DNA from 2 places in the Allofournierella sp. CML151 genome. Region 1 is predicted to be linked to the other one. Evidence: riboswitches for the same ligand, from Rfam matches in the RefSeq annotation. Region 1 holds a riboswitch; the other holds the start of a gene.
The links. Region 1 has a riboswitch for thiamine pyrophosphate ahead of PH256_RS00935 (energy-coupled thiamine transporter ThiT). Riboswitches for the same ligand answer to the same signal wherever they lie in the genome.
Positions count from the first base shown of each region.

Region 2: it holds a riboswitch for thiamine pyrophosphate, as region 1 does, so the genes downstream of both, PH256_RS04800 (YkoF family thiamine/hydroxymethylpyrimidine-binding protein) here and PH256_RS00935 (energy-coupled thiamine transporter ThiT) in region 1, are expected to answer to the same signal.

Region 1 covers NZ_JAPNNW010000001.1:173,760-183,164, forward strand. The annotation lists gene treP (PTS system trehalose-specific EIIBC component) at 1-550, opposite strand, end outside; gene PH256_RS00905 (GntR family transcriptional regulator) at 751-1,515, shown strand; gene gltA (NADPH-dependent glutamate synthase) at 1,619-3,022, opposite strand; gene PH256_RS00915 (sulfide/dihydroorotate dehydrogenase-like FAD/NAD-binding protein) at 3,086-3,928, opposite strand; gene PH256_RS00920 (iron-containing alcohol dehydrogenase) at 4,088-5,278, opposite strand; gene PH256_RS00925 (LysR family transcriptional regulator) at 5,552-6,508, shown strand; gene PH256_RS00930 (class D sortase) at 6,557-7,183, opposite strand; gene PH256_RS00935 (energy-coupled thiamine transporter ThiT) at 7,328-7,951, opposite strand; TPP riboswitch at 8,065-8,182, opposite strand; gene PH256_RS00940 (endonuclease III domain-containing protein) at 8,236-8,886, opposite strand; gene PH256_RS00945 (bifunctional diguanylate cyclase/phosphodiesterase) at 9,346-9,405, shown strand, end outside.
Region 2 covers NZ_JAPNNW010000004.1:158,345-167,749, reverse strand. The annotation lists gene PH256_RS04830 (hypothetical protein) at 1-286, opposite strand, end outside; gene PH256_RS04825 (hypothetical protein) at 373-834, opposite strand; gene PH256_RS04820 (radical SAM protein) at 861-2,084, opposite strand; gene PH256_RS04815 (energy-coupling factor transporter transmembrane component T family protein) at 2,101-2,817, opposite strand; gene PH256_RS04810 (ABC transporter ATP-binding protein) at 2,805-4,262, opposite strand; gene PH256_RS04805 (ECF transporter S component) at 4,255-4,857, opposite strand; gene PH256_RS04800 (YkoF family thiamine/hydroxymethylpyrimidine-binding protein) at 4,902-5,534, opposite strand; TPP riboswitch at 5,652-5,751, opposite strand; gene PH256_RS04795 (low molecular weight protein-tyrosine-phosphatase) at 5,813-6,271, opposite strand; gene PH256_RS04790 (LysR family transcriptional regulator) at 6,432-7,319, shown strand; gene PH256_RS04785 (MerR family transcriptional regulator) at 7,402-7,767, shown strand; gene PH256_RS04780 (carboxymuconolactone decarboxylase family protein) at 7,771-8,493, shown strand; gene PH256_RS04775 (aldo/keto reductase) at 8,563-9,405, shown strand, end outside.

The DNA of each region.
Region 1 (9,405 bases):
CCATCTTTTTGGTGATGGACCAGACAATGCCCACCGGCAGCATGTGGAATACCGCCTCGCCGATGAGCCACAAAAAGTTGTACACGCCGGACCAAAACTGGGACACATCCGCCAGGCTCTGGGTACCGTTGGCAAAGAAGTTGATCTCGCCGATGATGTTGCGGAAGCCCAGGATCAGACCGCCGCAGATCAGTGCCGGGATGATGGGGGCGAAGATCTCGCCCAGGGTGCCCACGATGCGCTGGGCCAGCGACTGATTGCTGGCGGCAGCGGCCTTCACCGCGTCCTTGCTCACGCCCTCGATGCCGGCAAAGGCGGTGAACTGGTTGTAAAAGTCCGCCACATCGTTGCCGATGATCACCTGGAACTGGCCTGCCTGGGTGAAGGTGCCCTTCACCGAAGGCAGCGCCTCGATCTTGTCGGTCTCGGCCTTGGCCGGCTCCACCAGCACAAAGCGCATCCGGGTCATGCAGTGGGACACCGCCCGAATGTTTTCCTTGCCGCCGATGTACTGCAGCAGCGCCTGAACATCGGCCTGATAATTTGCCATGGTGCGTTCCTCCTCAAGATGGTTGGATTGACCGGGCGTTTTGCGCCCGTTTGTTCTGCATGTTCAGAATATCATACTTGTTTAAACAAGTAAATAAGGCAAAAGGCCGAAGCTTTTGCCCGGTTTTTGGGCAGAAAAACGATTCGGCCGCAGATCGCTGCCAACGGCTTGACGCGGGCAGAGAGGAGCGATATAATATTATGATTCAAGTGTTCAAACAAGTGGGGGAGACTATGCCGCGCCAGAAGTTTTTGCAGATCTATTCACAGCTCAAGCAGCGCATCGAATCCGGTGAATACCCGGTGGGCCAGCTGCTCCCCTCGGAAAATACCCTGATCGGGGAATTCGACTGCTCCCGCAACACGGTGCGCCGGGCCATCTCTGAGCTGGTGCGGGACGGTTATGTCCAGACCCGGCAGGGCTGGGGCGTCTGCAACATCTTCCAACCCATTGAACATTCCTCCTACACCATGGGCATGATCGAGTCCTTCCGGGAAACGGCGCAGCGTACCGGCCAGACCAGCACCACCCGGGTGGTGGCCTTTGACACCTGCACGGCGGACGAAGCCATTGCCGCCCGGACCGGCTTTCCGGTGGGAGAGGAGCTGTTTGCGCTGCAGCGTATCCACGATCTGGACGGAGTGGCCCGCATCCTGAACATCAGCTACCTGCGGCGCAGCTGCATGCCCGGGCTTACCCGCCAGATCGCCGAGGGTTCGCTGTACCGGTATCTGGAAGAGGAGCTGGGCATGTCCATCATCACCAGCAAGCGAACCTTCACGGTGGAGCTGGCCACCCCGCAGGATCGGCAATGGCTGGAGCTGGGGGAGTACAACTGCCTGGCAGTGGTGGCCAACCAGGTGTACAACAGCGAGGGCGTCATGTTTGAGTATACCCAATCCCGACACTATCCAGGCAGCTTCCGTTTCCAGGACAATGCGGTGCGCCGCCCGGCGGAATCCTGACCGAAATGAAATACCCCGGTATCCTGCAAAAATGCGGATGCCGGGGTATTTTTCATAAAAAAGGCGGCGCCGTTTCCGACACCGCCTTTTTCTGAAGCGTTGCTTACTTGTTCTTGCTCTGAATGTACTCGTGAATGGCCTTGGCTGCGTGCTTGCCCGCGCCCATGGCCAGGATCACGGTGGCCGCGCCGGTCACGGCGTCGCCGCCGGCGTACACGCCCTCGCGGCTGGTCAGGCCGTCGTCACCGTTGGTCACGATGCAGCCGTGGCGGTTGGTCTCCAGGCCGGGGGTGGTGGAGCGGATCAGCGGGTTCGGGCTGGTGCCGATGGACATGATCATGGTGTCCACGTCCAGCACAAAGTTGCTGTCCTTCTTCTCCACGGGACGGCGGCGGCCGCTGTCATCGGGCTCGCCCAGCTCCATCTCCACGCACTCCATGCCCTTCACGCAGCCGTTTTCGTCGCCCAGAACACGCACGGGGTTGGTCAGGATCTTGAAGATGATGCCCTCTTCCTCGGCATGCTCCACCTCTTCCTTACGGGCGGGCAGCTCTTCCATGCCGCGGCGGTAGACGATGTACACGTTCTCGGCGCCCAGACGCTTGGCGCTGCGGGCCGCGTCCATGGCCACGTTGCCGCCGCCCACAACGGCCACGTTTTTGCTCTTCTTGATGGGGGTCTTGCTGCCCTCCTTGTAAGCCTTCATCAGGTTCACGCGGGTCAGGTACTCGTTGGCGGAGTACACGCCCTTCAGGCTCTCGCCGGGGATGCCCATGAACCGGGGCAGGCCCGCGCCGGAGGCCACATACACGGCCTCGTAGCCGTAGTCGTGCATCAGCTCGTCAATGGTCAGCACCTTGCCGATGACCATGTTGGTCTCGATGTCCACGCCCATGGCCTGCAGGCCCTCGATCTCCTGCTGCACAATGGCCTTGGGCAGACGGAACTCGGGAATGCCGTATACCAGCACGCCGCCCGCCAGATGCAGAGCCTCGTACACGGTGACCTTGTAGCCCAGCTTGGCCAGGTCGCCGGCGGCGGTCAGGCCGCTGGGGCCGGCGCCGATGATGGCCACCTTATGGCCGTTGGATTCGGGAACGGTGGGGGCGGTGGTGTTGTGCTCCCGGTGCCAGTCGGCCACAAAGCGCTCCAGCCGGCCGATGCCCACGCTCTCGCCCTTGATGCCGCGCACACACTTGCCTTCGCACTGGGTTTCCTGGGGGCAGACGCGGCCGCACACCGCGGGCAGCGCACTGGAGGCGCTCAGCACCTGATAGGCGCCCTCAAAGTCCTCCTCGGCCACCTTGCCGATGAAGCTGGGAATGTCGATGCCCACCGGGCAGCCGGTCTGGCAGGGCTTGTTCTTGCAGCCCAGGCAGCGCTTGGCCTCGTTCACCGCCATCTCGGGGGTGTAGCCAAGAGCAACCTCCTTGAAGTTTTTGTTCCGAACGTTGGGCTCCTGGCTGGGCATGGGGCAGCGCTTCGGGTCCATATTATGCAATGCCATTTTCGGGTTCCTCCCAATTGTTTTTCAATTTCCTGACGATAAAGAGTTGTACGGTACGCGGAATTACTGCACGTCCTTCTTGAACAGGTTGCAGTGCTCCTCCCGGGCGTGGGTCTCGAAGTCCTTGTACATGCTGCCGCGCTGCATGGCCTCGTCAAAGTCCACCAGGTGGCCGTCAAAGTCCGGGCCGTCCACGCAGGCGAACTTGGTCTCGCCGCCCACGGTCAGGCGGCAGCCGCCGCACATGCCGGTGCCGTCGATCATGATGGGGTTCATGGACACAACGGTCTTCACGTCGTACTTCTTGGTGGTCAGGCAGACGAACTTCATCATGACCAGGGGTCCGATGGCGATCACTTCGTCGTAGTTCTCACCGCTCTGGATCAGCTCCTCCAGCGGCGCGGTGACCACGCCCTTCTGGCCGTGGCTGCCGTCGTCGGTCATCATGACCAGCTTGTCGCTGCAGGCCTTGAATTCATCCTCCAGAATGACCAGGTCCTTGTTGCGGAAGCCCACGATGCTGTGCACCTCGCAGCCCAGCTCATGCAGCTTCTTGGCGATGGGGTAGGCAATGGCGCAGCCCACGCCGCCGCCCACAACGGCAACCTTCTTCAGGCCGTCCAGATGGCTGGCGACGCCCAGGGGGCCCACGAAATCGTGCACGCTGTCGCCCTCGCGCAGCTCGTTCAGCTCCATGGTGGAGCCGCCCACGATCTGGAAGATGATGGTCACGGTGCCCGCCTCGCGGTCATAGTCCGCCACGGTCAGGGGGATGCGCTCGGAATCCTCCATGGCGCGCACGATGATGAACTGGCCCGGCTGAGCCTTCTTGGCCACCAGCGGCGCTTCGATCACCAGCTTGGTGACCGTGGGATTCAACTCTTTTCGTTCAACGATCTTAAACATGGCATATCGCTTCCTTTTCATTCACAAAATGAAACCGGCATTTTGCGGATGCATGCAAATGCCGGCCGGGGACCGAAAAAATGCACAGTCCTCTTACATTATAACGTATAAATGCCCCCGGTGTAAATACACCGAGGGCATTCAGTGCGGGAAAATCGATTAGAAATCGATGGGCAGGTCGTAGTAGCAAGCCTTCAGCAGCTTCTCCATCTCTTCCTGGCTGGGCTGACGGGGGTTGGAACCGGTGCAGGCATCGCCAATGGCCAGTTCAGCAACCTGAGGCAGCTTGTCCATGAATTCCTTCTCATCGATGATGCCGCCCTCGTACTCCTTGATGCAGGTGGGGATGTTCAGCGCGGCGTTCATCTTCTTGATCTCAGCGATCAGGGCGTCCACCAGCTCTTCGGTGGTGTTGCCTTCCAGCTTGATGAAGCGGGCGATGTCGGCGTAACGCTCGGCAGCGCTCTCAACCTTGCTGTTGTACTTGATGACCTTGGGCAGGTACATGGCGTTGGCGCAGCCGTGTACGATGTGGCCGCCGGTGTAAGCAGCGCCGGTCTTGTGAGCCATGCTGTGAACGATGCCCAGCAGAGCATTGGAGAAGGCCATGCCGGCCAGGCACTGCGCATTGTGCATGCGGTCACGGGCATCCATGTCGCCGTTGTAGCTGGCAACCAGATCGTTGTGGATCATCTTGATGGCATGCAGAGCCAGAGGATCGGTGTAATCGCAGTTGCAGGTGGAAACATAAGCCTCGATGGCATGGGTCATAGCGTCCATACCGGTGTGAGCGGTCAGCTTCGGGGGCATCTTCTCGGCCAGCTCGGGATCAACGATGGCCACATCGGGAGTGATGTTGAAGTCAGCCAGGGGGTACTTGATGCCCTTGGAGTAGTCGGTGATAACGCTGAACGCGGTAACCTCGGTGGCAGTGCCGGAGGTGGAAGGAATGGCGCAGAAATGAGCCTTCTGGCGCAGCTTGGGGAAGTTGAAGGGGATGCACAGCTCCTCGAAGGTTACATTGGGGTACTCGTAGAAAGCCCACATGGCCTTGGCGGCGTCGATGGGGGAACCACCGCCCATGGCGACGATCCAGTCGGGCTGGAACTCGGTCATGGCAGCAGCGCCGCGCATAACGGTCTCCACAGAGGGATCGGGCTCGACGTTCTCAAACAGGTAAACTTCCATGCCGCCTTCTTTCAGGGCGTTGATGGCGCGATCCAAAAAGCCGAAACGCTTCATGCTGCCGCCGCCCACGACGACGAAAGCCTTCTTGCCACCCAGGTTCTTCAGTTCCTCCAGAGAACCCTTGCCATGATACAGATCGCGGGGAAGAGTAAAACGTGCCATTGTCATTACCTCCAAAAAAATACCGATAATAAAAATAACGTGTTCTAAACGTTAAAATCTTAACGCGAACTGGGCGAAAAGAAACCGCACAAGACGGCAGGCGTTTGAACGTTATTTTCTTGACACCCCTATAATACCATTGCCAAATCCTGGTGAGTAATGTATTATTTAAATAAAACTATATCAAATATGACATAATACTGCGCTGTTTACAAAGTTTTTTCGAAAATTTTGGAGACAGATGCTGGCAAATCACACAAAGGGGGAGATGGCATGAATCTGCAGCAGCTGCGCTGTGTGCTGGAGATCGCGCGGGTGGGCAGCGTGACCAAGGCGGCCCAGAATCTTTACATCAGCCAGCCTAACCTGAGCCGGACCATCAAGGAGCTGGAGAAAGAGCTGGGGGTCAGCCTGTTCCGGCGGGGGGCCCAGGGAATGGAGCCCACGGTGGAGGCCGCCCAGCTGCTGCGCTACGCCGAGACGATTCTGCGGCAGGTGGGCGAGCTGGAGAGCATCTACCGCACCCATGAGCAGACCATGCGGCTGGCACTGGCCGGGCCCCACAGCGGCTATATCACCCGGGCGCTGGCGGCCTATCTGGCCAAACAGCAGGGCAAGCCGCTGAACGTGAGCTATCAGGAATCCGCCACCGCCCAGGCATTGGACGCGGTAAGCCGGGGCCAGGTGCAGATCGCCGTGGTGCGCTATCAATTGCTGTACGACGACTATTTCAAGGAGCTGTTCGCCAAGGCGGGGCTTGCCAGCCGCACCCTGTTGCGGTTTACCCCCTGCGTGCTGATGGCCCCCGGCCATCCGCTGGCCGGGCAGGAGACGCTGGACTACGAGCAGCTGCAGCAGTATCCCCAGATTCTGCGGGGCGACGCTCAGCTGGCCGAGCAGACCGAGTTCGCCGTTCCCCGGCAGGGGGCCGCCGGGCGCATCCATGTGCAGGACCGGGCCAGCATGTACGAGCTGCTGCGGGGGGTGCCGGGCAGCTATGCCTGGTCCAATCCGCTGCCGGAGGCGGAATGCCGCCGCCACGGACTGGTGCAGCGCCGCTGCGCCGGGGTGGCCATGAACCGGGATGTGGCCCTGTGGCAGGCGAAATATGGACTGTCCCCCCTTGCCCGGGATTGTCTGGTGGCTCTGCAGGAGGCAGCCAGCCGTCAGGGAATGCTGCTGCGGGCCATGCAGAAAACCGGAATTGAACCGGCAGGACCGGCTGAATAAAAAGCAACCGCCCGTTCCGAATCCATCGGAACGGGCGGTTTTGTTTGGTCAGTCTTCCACAATTTCGGGACCGCTCAGGTATTTGCCGTAGATAAAATAGCGCTGGCTGGTGTGCTGCAGGGTGCCGAAGGGGTAGCAGGTGTACAGGATCACATTCTCCTCGTCCGCCTCCAGGTCGTAGGCGGAGCTGTCGGTGTCCAGCGCCACCTGCATGTTCACCACCTCATAGTGGTATTCCCCGTAGTAGGTGGTGATGATGATCTCGTCGCCCAGCTCCACGTTTTCAAAATCCCGGAAGTAGGTGTTGGTGTGGGCTCCGGCCAGAATGGTGCCGCCCTCGCCGGGAATATGGGCGCCGGTGTAGGTGCCCGCGCCCTGGTTCAGCTGGGTCTTGCCGTCGCCCCAGTACATGGCGCAGTCCACGTTGGTGCCGGGGATCACGATGCGGCCCAGCTCATCGCCCACGGCGGGATAGCCGCCGAACTCCTCCAGATTGACCGTGGGTTCCGGTGTGGGCTCCGGCGTGGGGCTGGGGGTCGGTTCCGGTGTGGGCGCGGCGGTGGGCGACGGTGTGGGGGTGGGCTCCGGCGCGGGAGCAAACAGCCCGCAGCCGCTCAGCAGCAGGGCCGAGCAGACGGCCAGCGCCAGGCTTTTCCATACAAAAGGCAGCTTCAAGGGTTACACCTCTTTTTTCAAAATGAAATGCGCCGGAAAGACTTTTACCGCGCGCTTTTTTCAGTATAGCAAAAAAGGAAGGGACAGTAAAGCAAAAACCGGGGGCGCCTCCAAAGCGGAAGCGCCCCCGGCCGGAAGAAGAAGTTACGCCTGAGGCGCAAACAGCTTGGGCAGCATTTTATAAAGAACGACCGCCACCACCGTGGTGAGGATGGCTTCCGGCAGCATATAGGTGCCGTTGTATACCGCGCTGTACAGCCAGCACAGGGCGTTTTCGCCCATGCTGGCAATCTGCGCGCCCCAGCCAAATTCGGTCATCCACTCAAAGGCGTAGTCATAGTCCTTCCAGACGATGTAGCCGGACAGGAAGCTGCACAGATAGCGCAGCAGGCAGACCGCCAGGGTGCCCACGCAGACACCGGCCAGCCGGTTGGGAATGGGCTTGGCGATCAGGCCGGCCAGACCCAGCAGGGTGAAGGCCACCAGAAAGTCCAGCAGCACGCTGCCCACCACGGCACCCAGAGTCTGGCAGTAGGTCAGATCGGAAATGCCCAGCAGCAGCTGGATCAGACTGAACACGAAGGCGGTGAGCATGCTCCAGGCGGGGCCGCGGCGGAAGCTGACCAGAATGATGGGCAGCATGCTCACCAGGGTGATGGAGCCGCCGTGGGGCAGCTTGAAGATGGGAATGTAGCTCAGAATGGTGGACAGCGCAATCATCAGCGCGCATTCCACCAGCGCATGGGTGCGGGTCGTCGATTTTGTCATGGTTGTACCAGCCTTTCCCGGCTCTGCGGCCGTGTGAAAAAAGAGTAGTACATAAAAACATCTGCACAAAAAACGCCCCCGCACGAAAAAAACATGCAGGGGCGCAAAAATCGCGCAATGATCCTCAAACTTCCTACGCCGGCATTACCCGGATCAGGTTCAAGGTGACCCAGAGCTGCACTTTGCTCTGATCTCAGCCGGGGATGGCCCCCAGCGCCCCTGTTTTTATGTCCAAGAATCAGTATAACACGATCGGGAAATTTGTCAAGGTTTTGCCGGGCGGCTCAGCCCTCGGCAGGGACGGCCTTTTTGCCTGTCTTGCAGATGTCCTTCAGGCAGCAGGCAGCGCAGTCCGGCTTGCGGGCATCGCACACCGCCCGGCCGTGCAGCACGAACCGGTGGCACAAATCGCTGCCCTCCTCCGGGGGGATGATCTTCCACAGGGCCATTTCCACCTTTTTGGGCTCGGTGAGGTTTTTCACCAGGCCGATCCGGTTGCACAGCCGGATACAGTGGGTGTCGGTGACAATGGCGGGCTTGCCGAACACGTCGCCCATGATCAGGTTGGCGCTCTTGCGGCCCACGCCGGGCAGGCTGAGCACCGCGTCAAAATCGTCCGGTACCTTGCCGCCGAAGTCGTCCCGCAGGCGGCGCATGCACAGGCTGATGTCCCGCGCCTTGGAGCGGCCCAGCCCGCAGGGCTTCACAATGGCCTCGATCTCCTCCGGCTCGGCGGCGGCCAGCGCTTCCACGCTGGGGTATTTGGCAAACAGATCCTTGCACACCACGTTGACCCGGGCGTCGGTGCACTGGGCGGCCAGCCGCACCTCCACCAGCAGCTGCCAGGCGTGGTCATAATCCAGGGTACACTCCGCGACGGGATAGGCGTCTTTCAGGCGCTGAATCACTTCCAGCGCCAGAGCTTTTGTGGTCATGGGTAAAAATCCCTCCAGTTCAGGTTGTGAGCGTTCTTCTTGGTTCCGGCCTGCTTCGCCCGCAGTGGATGGGGCCGCGGAGGCAGGGAATCGTCGGGATGAAGTTTGCCTGATTATAGCATGAATTCTTATTTTGGGCAATTCCTTTTGTTCCCGGCGGGCTTTTTTGAGCGGCAGACAGCAGGATGCGGGGAGCGAAAAAGGCGGCAGAAGAAGGGGTGTTTGCCCCCGCTGGGAAGCCGCACGGCGGCCGCCGCGGAATATTTGCTGCAAATTTGTCAGAAATCCGTGAAAAATTCCTTGCTTAAAGGCAGGAAACAGGATATACTGGTTAACAGAATGTCTTCATATACGAATAAGGTATACAAAGATTAACCGATTGTGGGGCCGAATGGTTCCGATCGGAGGGAAAGGGAAGTACGCTTTCCGGCAAGGGGGCCGGATGGCGAGGAGGAATGCATGAAACGCAAAAAGAAACTGAAGCTGTTCGACACGAAGTATCTGCTCGTGAGCGTGGGC
Region 2 (9,405 bases), on a different contig from region 1:
TAACATGGAGCAGCACTCCCGATGGTGTTGTACAGATCACCCAGGACCCGGTGGATGGAACGAAAGCAATCGTGAAACCCTTGAAAGAGGGAAGCACTACGGTCACCGTTGCTGCGGAAGGCGGGCAGGAAATTGCTCTTTGCAGCATCACCATTAAGGCGGTAAAAAAAGAGACGGAAAACACCGCTGCGATATCGCATGGAAGCGGCGTGAGCGGCGCAGGGATTTGCGCCTTTTTCCGCAGTCGGAAACGAAACAAAAAGTAGCCGATTTCTGTCCCCTGCAAAAAGCCGGAGGCAAACGGCTGCCTCAGTCAAAAAACAGGCGCTCCACCCGGGCAGATGCACCGGGCAGAGCGCCTGTCTTTTTGTATTACTGTTCATCAACTCCCGCAGGCTGCAGCAGTTCCAGATGAATTTCTCCCTCTCGCAAAAGGGGGCAGTCCACCGGCTGAGGCGGCTGGGAACAGGGCCTTTGCGCTGTGGGCAGCAGCTCCCATACGACGGCAAGGTCAGCGGCTGGGTCCCGGTGGCGTGCCTGCTCCAGAAGCTCCCGGAATACCGGACCGGTGATGTGGCACTTCCAGGCCCGGGCAGTCAGCTGAACCCAGTCTGATTCATCGGGCAGCCACAAACTCACCGGCTGATCGAACCAGAGTGCCCGTACCAGTGCGCGTCCGGCGGCGGTCCGCTCCTGGGTAAGGCCCAGTAAGAGTGTGGAGCCATTCAGGCTGGTCACCACAGGACAGGAAAATGGCAGCGAACCCTCCAGATCCTGCGCCTGCACCACGGCTTTATTCCAAACGGGCAGAAGAGCAGCTGTTTCAGGCGGCATCGGGACAAAAATAGGCAGTTCCATCCTCAGTCACCCCTTTCCAGTTCACTGTCCGGGTGGTTCCCACAGTGCTTATAGTCGTCGTTTGTGTTGTAAAGCCCATGCGCTTTACGGATGCTGTGCAGCCCTTCGGCCAGCCGCACGTAGTATTCCAGCGGCGGCATGGGCCGGTAGCCCAGCCGGGTGGCCCGGTGCGGACGCCAGATGGTGCACAAAAAGTTCACTCCGTGGCTGGCGAAAAACTCACAGGCTTCAAAATTGGATTCCAGTGCGGCCTCCACATCGGAAAAGCCGTTCTTTGCGGCCAGCTCCACACCGGCCACCACCTGAGTGCACACCTTGCCGCGGCCAAATACCTCCACCGCATCCAGCGTGCGGCGAATCCATTCCTCATAGCCGACCCATTGCTCTTTGCCGGGGCAGAGCTCCTGAAACAGAGCCTTGCCCCAGACCTCGATGTTGGGCGCATAGGAGGTGATGCCGGTCTCGCGCCAGATGCGTTCCAACTGCTGTTTGGGGTAGGCGGGTGCCATCAGCTGGCAGGGGAAGCGGCCGGTGAAGTTTTCCCCGATGGCCTGCAGAACCCGGATGTACCGGTCCACCTCACAGGAAAAGGGCGGTTCGCCGGAAAAATCCGATCCACCAGACAGGCTGATCTCGGAAAAACGACCCGGCTCCTTGAGCGCCTCCTGAATGGTTTCCCGTACATCCTGGCAGTTTACCTCACCCCGGCTCTGTCCGCCGGTGAAAAAGGCACAGAAGCCACATTGGTGGCCGCCCTCCCAGAAGCGGCAGCGCTGGAAGGCGTTCAGAATCAGCTTCTGGCCGCGTACGTCTGCCACTGCAGCCATGGGAGTGCCGAGGCTGGTGATTTTGCCGTAAAATTCGGGCCGGGGCACAAAGTCGATCACATCGATCAGCGTGTTGCCCTCCTTCAGCAAAAACAGCCCGCCCTCCCAGTCAATCTGATAGGGGTCCTCATAAGGGTCGCCGTAGTTGATGTAAACGAAGGTGCCGTCCCGCAGCAGAATCGGTCCGGGCACGGCAGTGCAGGCCTTGCGGCCGGAAAAACGGATATCAAAGGCATTGTCGCTGGAAAAGGCGTAGATGGAACCTTGAATTTTCTCCAGCGCGGCGGGGGTGAGCACTGCCCCGTAGCGGATCATGCTCAGCTTCAGCAGCACAAAAGGGGAAAAGTTTGGGTAGCGGGCCTGCAGCTGGGCCAGCTCCTCTTGTTTTGTATGATTCATTGCATTGCTCCTGTGGTTATAAAAGCCAGAGCCCGACCAGAAGTGCAGCGGGCAAACCGATCAGAAAGGCGATATCCGCCCAGCCGAACCGTACCCGAAAGGCCACAGCCCGGGGCGCATCGTTCTGGAACCCTCGGGACTCCATAGCCATGGCAAGACTTTGGGAACGTTCCAGTGCGTGAACCAGCATGGGGAGGATTCGTTTTGGCGAAAAGGGCGTTGCCTTTACACCGCGAACCCGCAGTGCCACGCCCACGGTGCCGAACTCGCTGCGCACCACCGGGAAGAAATGATAGGCAGCCAGAATGCCATAGGCAAATTTCGGGGGCAGATGGAACTGCTGCATCAGGCTCATGATCAGCTCCATTGGTTCGGTGGTAAACGCGAACAGCATGCCCAGGCCGCCGAAGGCCAGCACCCGGGCGGCCAGCTGGCAGGCACTTTTCAGCGAGCTGGCGTAAATGACCCGCTGGCCGAATACAGCGGTCTCCACCCCCTGTGCAGCCGCCTGACTGGGGAACAGCAGGCCGGTCATGAACATGCCGAAGGCAGCGATGAGGAACGGTGTGAGCGAGATGAACAGAAATTTCCGGTCCACCCGCGGGGTGCACAGAGTTACCACCAGGCAGCAGCCTGCCACCACCAGATCCAGTCGGGTGTTGTAGGTGACCGAGAGCATCAGCGAAGCAATGATCAGGGTGAGCAGCTTGTAGGCGGGATTCAAAGCGCGCATGAGGCATGGCTCCTTTCCTCGGCATATTGGTCCAGCTGTTCCGGGCTGAGCAGCTGCATGCGGCCGTCCTCCAGCAAATAGATCCGGTTGGCAAAGCAGCGGGCCAGCGCCAGATCGTGGGTGGCAATCACGGCGGTGAGACCCTGATCAATGCGGCGGCGCAGCAGCTCCATGATGAATTGAGTGGCTCGCTCGTCCTGTGCATAGGTGGGCTCGTCCAGCAAAAGAAGCGGCCGGTTGCCCGCCAGCATGGCCAGCAAAGCCAGCCGCCGCTGCTGCCCCTGACTCAGTTCATAGGGGGAGTGCTTGCGCCAGGCCAGCAGGTCAAATTCCTCCAGCAGTGCCCGGGCCTTCTGGCGCAGGGCTTGCTCCTCTGCTTTGGGCTCCAGTGCCCGCAGGGTGGTCAAAACCTCATCCTCCACGGTCAGGCTCAAAAACTGGAACCGGGGATTCTGGAACACCAGCCCCGCAGCGCCGTTTACTTTCAGGCTGCCCTTGCAGCGTCCGGCCCCGGCAAGGCAGGTGAGCAGGGTGGTTTTGCCGCTGCCGTTTCGCCCCACCAGCGCGGTGATTCCGCCTCGGGGAAAGTCAAAACTCAGATGCTCGGCCACCGTGGTTTTGCCCTGCAGCAGCCGCAGGTCTTTTGCCTGCACCATGGATTCCTCCGGCTGGGGCAGAGGTGCGGGAGACTGACCCTCCAGCCAGCTGTCGTCCACAAACAGGCCGCGTTCCCGGAACAGCTCCCGGTGGGCCTGCAGCTCCTCTGGAAAAACGCTTTCCGGCAAAAGGTTGCCGGTTTTGTCCATCAGCAGAATGCGGCTTAAAAACGGCAGCCAGTAATCCGGCCGGTGGTCCACAACAAAGAGGGAGAGCCCTTGCCGGTTCAGCTGGGCCAGCTTCATCGAGAGATCAGCGCAGGAGCCGGGGTCCAGATTGGCAAAGGGCTCGTCCAGAATGAGCAGCTTTGCCTCGGTGGCAAGGGCGGTGGCTAGCGCCAGCTTCTGTTTCATTCCGCCGGACAGGGTGTGAATCAGATGATGCTCCACATCCTCCAGACCCACCAGTGCCAGCAGCTCCCGGGTGCGGGCACGCAGATCGCCCGGATAGTTGATGTTTTCCAGCGCAAACAGGATTTCGTGATCCACCCGGTCCATGCAGAACTGATCGTCGGGGTTCTGGAACAGGATGGACACACCCCGGGCTCGCTGGGCCAGCGGGTAATCCTCCAGAGGCTTACCCTCAAGAAGAATTTCGCCGCTCAGAGTTCCCGCGTAGGCAGGGTAAAGCCCGGCCAGGCAGTAGGCCAGACTGCTTTTGCCGCAGCCGGAAGGCCCCATCAGAAGCACAGCCTCCCCGGGCTGAATGGCAAAGGAGAGCTGCCGGAACACATCCTCCTTCTGATAGCGGAAGGTCAGGTCCCGGCAGCTGAGCACCGGCTTACTCATCCCGCATGGCCCGGCCCAGGGCATAGCTCTTCAGCAGACCGGTGCGGGCCAGACTGTCGCCCATCAGCTTGCACAGCACGCCGGAGAAGATAAAGGAGCTGATCAGGCGTACCACAAAATATACCACCAGCAGCTGGGGTGCAATGGCCAGGTAGTTGGAGCGCACGAAACTCCACAAAAAGCCGGTGATGGTGCAGCCCACAGAGGCAAGATACATGGTGGTGCGGTCGAACCGCTTGTAGCGCCAGGCGGCAAACACCAGCTCAGCGCCCGCGCCCTGCACAATGCCTGCCACGATTACCATGGGGCCGTACATGTTGCCCAGCAGCACCTCGATCAGGGAAGCAAGCACCTCGGCGATGATGGCTGCGCCGGGCTTCTGCAGAATGTAGGCGGCCAGGGTGGCAGCCATAAACCAGATACCGAAAATCATCTCGGTGCCCAGCAGCGAAACGCCCAGAGGAGCAAAGATGGCGGTCAGAGGCGAGATCAGGTAAACGCCTGCCAGATATACCACGCCGAACACCACGCACAGCATGGCCACAAAAATAATGTCCTGCAGTTTCCAGGAATAGCTTGATTCTTTCTGTTTCATTGGTTGTTCTAACTCCTTAATTGCTGTTTTTGAATAGTGAGGAATCATTCCGCCGTGGGGCTGTTCACCGAGAGGGTGAAATGCAGAATGTAATGGGGAACCGTTTGCTCCATGTGGCGGCAGACCGCATGCAGATAGTCAAACACTGCCTGTACATCGCCGTTGATGCGGGTGGCATAATGAACGCTGGTGGGATTCAGACCGGCATCTTCTGCCATGTGCCAGACCTCGGCAATGCGGTCGATGTAGTCGCTCACGCCCATGGGATACAGTGCCAGTTTGCACAGCACCGGGAAGTGGGCGCCGGCGATGGTCTGGGCATTGGGGCCGGGGCCTTCCCGGGTGAGCAGGCTGTCGCCGTCGGTGTCACCGGGGCAGCCCTTGGAGAACTGGCCCTCCAGTGCCATATGAACGGTGGGCTGCCATGCGTTTACGAACAGGCCCTCCACCGCGTCCACCACGTAGGGCAGGCGTCCACGGTAAACGGTAGAAAGTGCGTCCGACTGGCTCCACACCGCCGAGGTGTCGGTCTTTTCCAGTGCACCCAAAATGATGGGCACAAAGTTCGAGTCCATGGGGTAGAGCGAGAAACGGCAGCCGGAGATATCCAGATTGGTGCCGCGGCCCGCCCAGGGCAGGTCCGGCCGGCTGCATCCGCAGCAGGTGTTGTTTTCCATAGCAATGATTCCTTCCTTTGCAAGAAATATAAAAGAAAAAGGGATGCCTTTCACCTGGAAAAGCATCCCTTTTACTGCAAGGTCTCGGTGCTCGCACTGAAACAGGCGGGCAGAACCGGGGCTTCAGAATTGCTTCCCTACGCTGGTATGAACCAGATCAGGTTCGTGGGGTCAGGTTTTACCTTCTCAACTCCGAAGAGTCCCCCCAGAATTCCAAAACTATTCAAATTTCGCTATTTACTATAACACCGGAGGAAAGTGCTGTCAAGCGGGGCAATTCAGTCCCTGCTCTCCAGCTGCGCCAGCAAGCCCTGGCAGCCGGCCAGCACATCCTGCCAGGTGCGCTCAAAATCGCCGGTGTACCAAGGGTCTGCCACCTCGCCCGGGCGGTCGGTGTAATCCATCAGCATGCGCAGCTTATGCTGCGGATCACCGCCGCAGATGCGGTTCATATTCCGCAGGTTGTTCTGATCCATACCGATCAGCAGGTCGAACCGGTCATAGTCTGCGGCAGTCATCTGACGGGCGGCATGGCCCTCGCAGGCAATGCCGTGCTCCGCCAGCTTGCGGCGGGCGGGGGGATACACCGGGTTGCCCAGTTCCTCCCGGCTGGTGGCGGCGGAGGCCACTTGAATTTGGTCCTCCAGCCCGGCCTGGCGCACCAGGTCCCGCATCACATATTCGGCCATGGGGCTGCGGCAGATGTTGCCTAAGCACACAAAAAGTATTCTGGTCATAGCACAATAATCCTTTCCGGGGAAATTTTGCGTTTTCGCTGTTTTATGGACCTATTGTAACCTGCTTTGCACAAAATGTAAAACCCTGCGGCAAAGGAAGCTGCCCTTGTCTGCCCGGCGGTTCCGTGATAGGATGTTGAAAAGAGGAGGGGGCAAAATCATGGATCTTCGAGTGCTCAAATACTTCCTGGCCGTGGCTCGGGAGGAAAACATTACAAAAGCGGCGGCGCTGCTTCATTTGACGCAGCCCACCCTTTCCCGTCAGCTGATGCAGCTGGAGGAGGAGCTGGGGGTTAAGCTGTTCCAGCGCAGCCGCCACCGGATTATTCTGACCAACGATGGCATGCTGCTGCGCCGCCGGGCACAGGAGCTGGTGGATCTGGCGGACAAAACTGTGCAGGAATTCCGCCGGGAGCCGGAGCTGCGAGGCGTAATCTCCATCGGCAGCGGCGATCTGGAGGGCATGCATCTTCTGGCCGGGTGGCTGGCCTCTTTCCAGGCGCTTCATCCTCAGGTGACTTATCAGCTGTACAGTGGCAACGCCGACAACACCAAGGAGCGGATCGAAGACGGCATGCTGGATCTGGCCCTGCTGCTGGAACCGGTGGACATCAGCAAATACGACTTCATTCGCCTGCCGGTGAAGGAGCAATGGGGCGTACATGTGCCGGAGGATTCTCCATTGGCGCAAAAGGAGTGTGTCACTGCAGGGGATCTTGCGCAGGTGCCCCTGATCTTTACCCGCCGTGAGATGATTCAAAAAGAGCTGGAGCATTGGATGGGCCCCTATGCCCAGCAGATGCAGGTGGCGGCCACCGGCAACCTGCCCTACAACATGACCCTTCTGGCCCGAGAGGGGATGGGAGCGTTTCTGACCATCCGGCTCCGCTGCAGCTATGAGGGACTGCGCTTTCTGCCCCTGTCACCGGCGCTGGAATCCAGTACGGTTCTGGCCTGGAAAAAGACCGAGACCTTTCCGCCTGCGGTGGCTGCACTGCTGGACCATATTAAAAAATGCCTTTTTGCTATTTCTGAAACTTCAAAATAAGTATTAGACAGTGATCTGAAAGCGATTTACAATGTAGATGTCCGGCCAGGGCATCTACATTTTGTTTTTTGGAGGGCGGCGTATGACCATTCAGGAGGCAAGCGAGCGATATCAGATTCCCATGAATATTCTGCGGGAATACGAGAGTTGGGGATTGTGCGGAGCGGTCAAAAAGGTGATGGGTGCCTGGCAGTACGACGATTCCGATCTGGAACGTCTGAGTGTTATCATGACCCTGCACGATATCGGCTTTTGCACAGAGGAAGTGGAGACTTACATGCGGCTGCTGCTGGAGGGCGAGGCCACCGGAGCCGAGCGCCTTCGTATGCTGGAAAAAAAGCGGGCCGCGGCCCTGGACGAGATCCACTTCAAGGAGCGGCAGCTCCAGCGTCTGGATTATCTGCGCCACGAGATTCGAAAAACACAAGCAGGAACAGGAGGCAAGTGATCAATGATCAAACAAACGGCAGGAAGAAACGGACTGGGCGACCTTGCGCCCAAATTTGCCCAGCTCAACGACGATGTGCTGTTCGGCGAGGTATGGTCCCGGGAGGATAAGCTGTCGCTGCGGGATCGTTCTATGATCACCGTGGTGGCACTGGTATCCAAGGGCATCACCGACAATTCCCTGAAATATCATATCCAGAATGCAAAAAATCATGGCGTGACCAAAACCGAAATGGTGGAGATCATTACCCACATCGCCTTTTACGTGGGTTGGCCCAACGCCTGGGCGGTTTTCCCCATGGTGCGGGAAATCTATGCTGAGGAGAAGGCTGATCCCTCGGATTCTCTGTTCGGCCTCGGCCAGCCCAACACTGCCTATGCGCAGTATTTCATCGGCAACAGCTATCTGAATCCGCTGAATGCCGAGGGCGTGAACGTGTGCAACGTGACCTTCGAGCCTCGCTGCCGCAACAACTGGCACATTCATCACAAGGGAGGGCAGATCCTGCTCTGTACCGATGGCGAGGGCTGGTATCAGGAATGGGAGCAGCCTGCCCGCAAGCTGCATCCGGGCGATGTGGTCTATATTGCACCGGAGGTCAAGCACTGGCACGGCGCCGCGGCGGATGAATGGTTCACCCACATTGCCATTGAGATCCCCGCACCGGGAGCTTCTAACGAATGGCTGGAGCCGGTGAACGACGACCAGTACAACAGCCTCGCCTGAGCCATCAGGCAGAGCCGGACGGGGTGGCCGAAGTGTGGCCGCCTGCAGCGACGAAGGAGAGGGCAGCGAATGGAATACAGAATCAACAAACGAACGGGTGATCGAATCAGCACGCTGGGGTTCGGTACCTCCTATATTGCCCAGGCGAATGAGGCGGATGCAGTCGCCACAATCCGCCGGGCCTATGAGGGTGGCGTGAATTATTTCGATCTGGCAACGGCGGAGGGGAAAACCTTCCCATACTTTGGCGCGGCCCTTGCCGACGTGCGCAAAAACGTGATGTATCAGGTGCATTTTGGTGCCGATTATCACACCGGCACCTATGGATGGACCACCGATGAGGAAGCCATCAAGCGCAGCATCGACTGGCAGCTGACCCGACTGCATACGGACTACATCGACTATGGCTTCATCCATTGTATCGACGAGCTGTCCGACTGGCAGGAATACCAGGACAATGGGGCCTATGCCTACCTGCTGCAATTGAAACAGCAGGGTGTGGTACGGCACATTGGCCTTTCCTCCCATACCCCGTCTACCATTCAGCGGGTGCTGGACGAGGCGCTGGTGGATATGCTGATGTTCTCGGTCAATCCGGGCTATGATTACCAGAAGGGCGAGTATGCCAAAGGCTCGGTGGAGGAGCGCACGGCTATCTACCGGCGCTGTGAGGCGGAAGGCATCGGCATCGCAGTGATGAAGCCCTTCTCCGGCGGTCAGCTGCTGGACGCTTCGCTCTCGCCCTTTGGTCAGGCGCTGACCCAGTACCAGTGCATGCAGTACGCACTGGACCGGCCCGGGGTCATTACGGTGCTGCCGGGTATGAGCAGCGTGGAGCAGGCCGAGCATCTGCTGGGCTTTTTCTGCGCCTCGGAGCCGGAGCGGGACTACTCTGTGATCGGCTCTTTCAGC